3 regions of the Neptunomonas sp. CHC150 genome follow, and region 3 is predicted to be linked to each of the others. Evidence: predicted binding sites of a transcription regulator. Region 3 holds the regulator's gene; each other region holds the start of a gene.
What was found. Region 3 encodes LexA, which represses DNA repair genes until DNA is damaged. Its sites were predicted from a motif close to TACTGTNTANNTANACAGTA; they were not measured.
Positions count from the first base shown of each region.

Region 1: the regulator LexA is predicted to act here: its motif matches at 1,075-1,094, upstream of ruvA (Holliday junction branch migration protein RuvA).
Region 2: the regulator LexA is predicted to act here: its motif matches at 1,373-1,392, upstream of OW491_RS08835 (Y-family DNA polymerase).

Region 1 covers NZ_JAPNXU010000006.1:383,112-385,384, reverse strand. Annotated here, with positions in the region: gene ruvB (Holliday junction branch migration DNA helicase RuvB) at 1-332, opposite strand, end outside; gene ruvA (Holliday junction branch migration protein RuvA) at 409-1,041, opposite strand; gene ftsY (signal recognition particle-docking protein FtsY) at 1,167-2,273, opposite strand, start outside.
Region 2 covers NZ_JAPNXU010000006.1:600,531-602,803, forward strand. Annotated here, with positions in the region: gene OW491_RS08835 (Y-family DNA polymerase) at 92-1,354, opposite strand; gene OW491_RS08840 (DUF4153 domain-containing protein) at 1,520-2,273, shown strand, end outside.
Region 3 covers NZ_JAPNXU010000009.1:76,467-78,739, reverse strand. Annotated here, with positions in the region: gene dinG (ATP-dependent DNA helicase DinG) at 1-851, opposite strand, end outside; gene lexA (transcriptional repressor LexA) at 1,027-1,641, shown strand; gene OW491_RS11155 (SulA-like leucine-rich domain-containing protein) at 1,641-2,117, shown strand; gene OW491_RS11150 (hypothetical protein) at 2,173-2,273, opposite strand, start outside.

The sequences.
Region 1 (2,273 bases), on a different contig from region 3:
AAAATATCACCGGCTTCTAAGTTTGTTAGTAAGGCGGCTAAATCTCCGGCTTTTTCTAAAATAGGGCCAGATGTTGTTTTAATATCGCCTTCCATTTCATGCGCGATAATATTAGCCAGCGTTGTTTTACCAAGCCCAGGAGGCCCAAAAATCAGTGTATGATCCAGCGCCTCACCGCGATTACGAGCCGCATGGATAAAAATTTCCATTTGCTCTTTAACAACGGGCTGACCGGTGTAATCCGATAGTTTTTGCGGGCGAATTGCACGATCGAACTGCTCTTCCACCTTACTAGTCTGTGTGGGCGCTATAAAGCGGTCCGCTTCGATCATTTACAACCTCGCAATAACATCGGGAAACCTACCATTGTACTTACTTATTCTCAGTGGCCTGCAGTATGAAGAAGTTTTAGCCAGAGACCATTGATTTAAGTGCTAACCGGATTAACGACTCGCTACTGTTAATATCGCCTAATTGTTTCTCGGCTTGGGCAACCGCTTTAGCAGCCAAGGCAGGCTTATAGCCCAGCGATACCAAAGCACTTTCTGCTTCTTGGCGGTATCCATCAATAGCAGCTGACGCGGCTTCAGGTAAATCATTACCCGTTAACTGGAAGTCGGCAGGCTCAGCGGCCGGTAATGTTTTTAGCTTATCCTTTAACTCGACTATTAGGCGCTCGGCAGTTTTTTTACCCACTCCAGGGATACGTGTAAGCGCGGCGGCATCTTCGCGCTGCATACAAGCCACCAGCTCTTGAGCTGTCATGCCGGACAAAATAGATAGAGCAAGTTTAGGCCCCACACCGCTGGCTTTAATCAACGCCCGAAATAAAGTGCGCTCGTATTTATCATAAAAGCCATACAATAACTGAGCATCTTCTCGCACTACAAAGTGGGTATATAGTGTAACGCTACAACCGGGATCTGGTAATTTGAAGCACGTATTCATCGACGCCTCGACGTCATACCCAACTCCATTCACATCCACCATGATATGAGGCGGCTGTTTTTCTGCTAATTCACCTTTTAAGCGTCCGATCACGTCTCTACCTACCCTATTTCACAAAGCCAACAACAGTGTATGAATATACAGTAGCCGTTTAAAAATACCAACTGCGAGTCGCGATACTTATCACACTCGCAGAAACTATTGCTTAAACCCTAGGATTACTCGTCAAAAAGTGCTTCAACAAACTCATCAGCTTTAAAAGGACGAAGGTCGTCTACTTGCTCCCCTACCCCAATAAAACGAATAGGTAACTTCAATTGCTTAGCAATCGCAAAAATAATGCCGCCTTTGGCTGTGCCATCTAACTTAGTCAGCGTAATACCTGTGACACCCACGGCTTCTTGGAAGATTTTAGCCTGACTCATGGCGTTTTGGCCGGTGCCTGCATCCAGAACCAACATAACTTCATGAGGTGCAGCTGGGTCGATTTTGCGCATGACTCGCACAACCTTTTCCAGCTCTTCCATTAGATGGTCTTTGTTTTGCAAACGTCCTGCCGTATCAGCAATTAATACATCAATAGATTTAGCTTTAGCTGATTGCACCGCATCAAACAACACGGAAGCCGAGTCGGCACCTGTATGCTGGGCAATGACCGGTACATTATTGCGCTCGCCCCACACTTGCAGTTGTTCAACAGCCGCGGCTCGGAAGGTATCGCCAGCAGCCAACATCACACTTTTCCCTTCGCTTTGGAAACGCTTTGTCAGCTTGCCTATCGTCGTTGTCTTACCTACCCCATTAACACCCACCATGAGAATCACATAAGGAGCATTCTCAGCTTGGGCAACTAACGGCTGTTCAACATCGCCTAATAACCCAGCCAGTTCATCTTTAAGAGCTTGATGCAAAGCTTGTGCATCCGCTAACTGATTACGTTGGACGCGCGAAGTAAGACGATCAATAATATCCGTTGTTGCTTCTACGCCTACATCGGAAGTTAGCAGCAGCGTCTCTATATCTTCGAGTAGCTCATCGTCTATTTCTTTTTTACCAAGAAAAAGTGTACCCAATTGCTCAGTCAAATTAGCCTTGGTCCTGCTTAACCCGGCTTTAATACGAGCAAACATGCCTTTCTTTTGCGGCGATTCGTCTGTTACAACAGCGGGTGTGGCAGCTGGCGTATCAATCACTACAGGCTCTGGGGCCTTATCGGCTTCAGGCTCTGTTTGCACTTCGGTCACTTCAGGCTCTTGCGCACTTTCTGCTTGCATGTCTTGCGGGGCAGACACAGGCTCTTTAGCGGAAACGGGAAGTTCATCCTT
Region 2 (2,273 bases), on a different contig from region 3:
ATTCATATAGCTTTTCTTTCTTATATAATATTGTATTACATATAATAAGGCCATATTGAAATCTACAACAATGCTATCCATGATCCGTCCATTAAAAGCACCGTATTTTAGGTAAGCCCTCGAATCGGGTTGTATACTGAGGCGACAAAAAAGCACGCTTCATCGCATATTGGGGCGTAATACCTTGGCCTGCAATATGTACCGTGTTACGGCCATAGCGAGCATTGATGCTATCCATACACTGCATAAGGGAAGGGTTGTCGTTCGAGGTAGAAAATAAATCGGCTTGGTATTGGCTAGCATCCACTATTTCGATTAAGCCCACACCACATTTATAAAAATGTACGCCTGATTTATACAGACCGTCCACTAAACCACTCACCGCATGAGCTATCACGGTTGTATCACTGGTCGGAGTCAAAAACTGATAGGTAAATGATTTACGATAAAACGGCTCGCCATCATGCGGTGAATTACTGGCAAACACCTGCAGAGTACTCGCCAACCCTTGCTGACGACGTAGTTTACTAGCCGCAATACCAACATGAGATAACAACGCTTGGCGCAAAACGGATTTATCCGTAACACGTGCCCCAAAAGACCGGGTGGAGTAAATTTGTTGTTTGGGTGCACGCACATCATCCCATGATAATTTAGGGATACCATTGAGCTCATGTACGGTACTCTCAACCAATATACTAAAATGCTTACGCATCAGCGCAGGCTTGGATTGTGCCAATTGCCACGCGCTCTCGATACCCATCTCATTTAATCGACGTGCTAATCGACGACCAATACCCCAAATATCACGCACCGACATCTGCTTTAAGACGCGACGGCGCACCGCTTCATTATCAATCACCGCCACACCATTAAAGCCGGCAATGTGCTTGGAAGCATGGTTAGCGGCCTTCGCTAGGGTTGGCGTAGGGCCTATGCCCACGCCTATCGGTAAACGCACCTCTTTCCAGACGGTACGCCGAATATCGCGAGCATGCGCTTCCCAACCTATATCGGGAACATAAGAGCCAAAGTATAAAAAGCATTCATCAATGCTATAAACATGATGGTCAGGCGCAAAGCGCGCACAGGTATCCATTAAACGCTGGGACAGATCAGCATAGAGTTCATAATTAGAACTACGCACGACAGCGCCAGCGGCCGCCAACTCATTCTTGACGGTAAAGTAGGGCACAAAGCTTTTACCAATGCCCATCTTGCGTGCCACAGGGCAAGTGGCACAAATGCACCCATCATTATTCGTTAACACCACCACGGGCTTTTTACGGATGCTCGGGTCAAACACCTTTTCGCAACTGGCATACATCGCACTGACATCACATAACGCATACATATCACACAACACTCAAATAACTGTTTATATATACAGCATATTAGAGTGATGTACTGATAAATCAATAAAAGACTTTATGTGCCAGTTTCCTCACTCTCTTAGGTATAGGTTATTCAAAGAATTGAAAATTCAATGCTAAACTGGCTTTTTTACAAGGATGTAATTATGCAAATGACTGATATAAACCAGCGTTTAACGCTATTGTGCATTGCTTTATTCCAAGGCTTAGCCTTGCTTGTGCTGCATCAATCAATCGAGCAAAGCTTCTGGCCTTCGTATAACTTACCTTGGTTGTTTGGACTTTATAGCTTCACACTAGTCACTCCAACCATTTTGCTATTAGCCTTAAATAACAAAGCAAACGGAATGCTTTACGCCTTCGCTATGTTAGCGGGGAGCGTGGCGCTTTTGCTAGGTTATTACACAGGAACGCAAGTCAGCCCCTTCCAGCCCCAAGACAGTTACGGCGAACTCATCCCTGTTTTAGTTGGCACCCTCTCCATCGCAACGTTTAAGGGGCTGATGTACATACAGCATTTTACCGTACCAGGAAGAGGAGAAGAGCCCACTTACAGCCGTTTATTTAAATTATCTTGGCGCAACTTTTTAACATTCGGTGCCGCGCTTGTATTTATGCTGTGCTTCTGGGGTATTTTAAAGCTGTGGGGGGCATTATTTGACGCTATTGATATCACCTTCTTCGAAACGCTATTTGAACAGCCTCACTTCTATTATCCGATACTTTCTTTGGCGAATGGGGTAGGCATTGCCATATTCCGTCAGCAGTCCGGCATCATTGATACACTAACCAGAATTCAACAAGCGTTGATGAAGTTTTTATTGGTTGTCTTAATTTTTGTATCGATTATTTTTTTACTCTCATTGCCATTTACAGGGCTAACGCCTTTATGGGAATCGG
Region 3 (2,273 bases):
CAACGCTCAGTGCTGCGAACCCGCAAGCTATAAGCAAAATGCCCGGTTGTTTTAGCAGAAAGATGGTGTGCCTCATCAAACACATAAATGGTTTGCGCCGGATCGGGAAGGATAGCGCCGCCTCCGAGAGACAAATCGGCCAGTACCAGATCGTGATTGGCAACGACTACATCCGCTTTATCTAACGAATCTCTGGATTTAAAAAATGGGCATACTGAAAAGTTGCTGCAACGACGGTTGGTACAGCGGGTATGATCACTCGTGAGTGGCTGCCACACCTCTTCTTCTAGTTCCACAGCAAGACTATCGCGGTCACCATCCCAGCTACCGGAGGCAAAGCGATCCATTAACTCACTGTAGTAAGCAACGGCATCGGGTTCCATTCGCTGTGCAATTTCATCTTCATAAAGTGCCATTTGGCCTAACTCGCCTTGGCCTTCTAGCAACTTTTCAGCCTGGGATACACAGAAGTATCGCCCGCGCCCTTTAGCCAAGATATAACGCACAGGTTCTGCCATTAAACGCGAAGCTTCAGGTAAATCCTTATGAAGTAGCTGCTCTTGTAAAGCGACCGTTGCTGTAGATATAACCAAGGACTTGCCCTGCGCTTTAGCAATGGGAATAGCGCTAATCAAGTAAGCCATTGTCTTACCTGTGCCTGTGCCCGCCTCGATCAAACAGATATGATTATCGCTACTTCTTTCACCTTTTTCGTTACTTTCAATATTCCCTAAGGTGCGCGCAATTTGCGCAATCATCATTTTTTGCCCATAACGAGGCTTAAGGTCATGCAACCCGAGGAACTGGCGATATGCCTCTTGTATAGACTTTTTTAGAGCGTCGCTGAGCAAAACTTAAATCCTGATTTCAATGTCGCGGGGATAATATCAAGATACTGGATATATAAACAGAAAATCTCTTTACAACCGACCTTGCCTGTATATAATCACATGTACTGTATAAAAAAACAGTCATCTATTTGCGGGCTATCTTACCTATCGGCACTTAATTATGACGGGCACAAATATGAAACTCACAAAGCGTCAATCAGAAGTACTCGACTGCATTCGCGATCATATCGATGCAACCGGTTATCCGCCTACACGTGCCGATATAGCACGCTCACTAGGTTTTAAATCAGCCAATGCGGCTGAGGAACACTTAAAAGCGTTAGCCCGTAAGGGTGCTATAGAAATGATCCCTGGCACCTCTCGCGGTATTCGTCTTCCTGAGCTTGAGCAACCAGAGCCTGAAGGTCTTCCCTTGATCGGCCGCGTAGCCGCGGGCAGCCCTATTTTAGCCCAGGAGCACATCGAAGAGCACTGCACAATTTCAGCTGACTTTTTCCACCCACCGGCTAATTACTTGCTGCGAGTGCACGGCACGAGTATGAAAAACATCGGCATCATGGATGGCGATTTGCTGGCAGTTCACCAATGCACAGAAGCACGTAACGGCCAAATTGTAGTAGCGCGTATTGGTGACGAAGTCACCGTTAAGCGGTTCCAACGCACTGGACACATTGTAGAACTGATAGCTGAAAACGAAGAGTTTGACCCTATCGTGGTCGACTTACGCGAGAGCGAGCTTTCCATCGAAGGGTTAGGCGTTGGCGTCATACGACAAGGGAGTGAGCCATAATGCACATGTTAATTCCTGATAACAAAGCTGTTACCGGCATTATCAGCACCCAAAAAGAGTTAGGTAGCATTCGCACCAAGCTTAAACCCCGAGCTCAACAGCCCAGCGATTTCGGGAAAATTACTGAAATCGTAACACAAAGCGGTGATCTGGCAGATATGCCAATGATAATGCCGTTATTGGCGCAGCTAAGCCATGAAGACCGCTGGTTTGCTTGGATTGCTCCACCTATAAACTTGCCAAAATCGTTGCTACAAGATGCTGGAATTGATCTTAAAAAGGTAATTCTACTTTACCCTGACGAGAACCATAGCGTTCAGCAATTGGCTGAAAAAGCCCTCAGCACTGGCACATGCCATGCTGTTATTAGCTGGGCCGGAGATATTTCTGACGATGCCTTTCAGCGCCTAGAAAAAAGCGCCAGACAAGGGGCAAGTAATGGAATTTTGATTCGCCGTCGCCATGCTATTAATTGAGGAATGCACTAATAGCATAGGCACGGCATACCCAATAAGAAACGGCAAATACGCTTTAGTGAATCGTTGAAGGGCGGATCATGTCATCCGGTGATACGTCATCAGTATCGATACCTGGCTCTTCATCATTCACCAAGTCGGACATCATATGAGCAC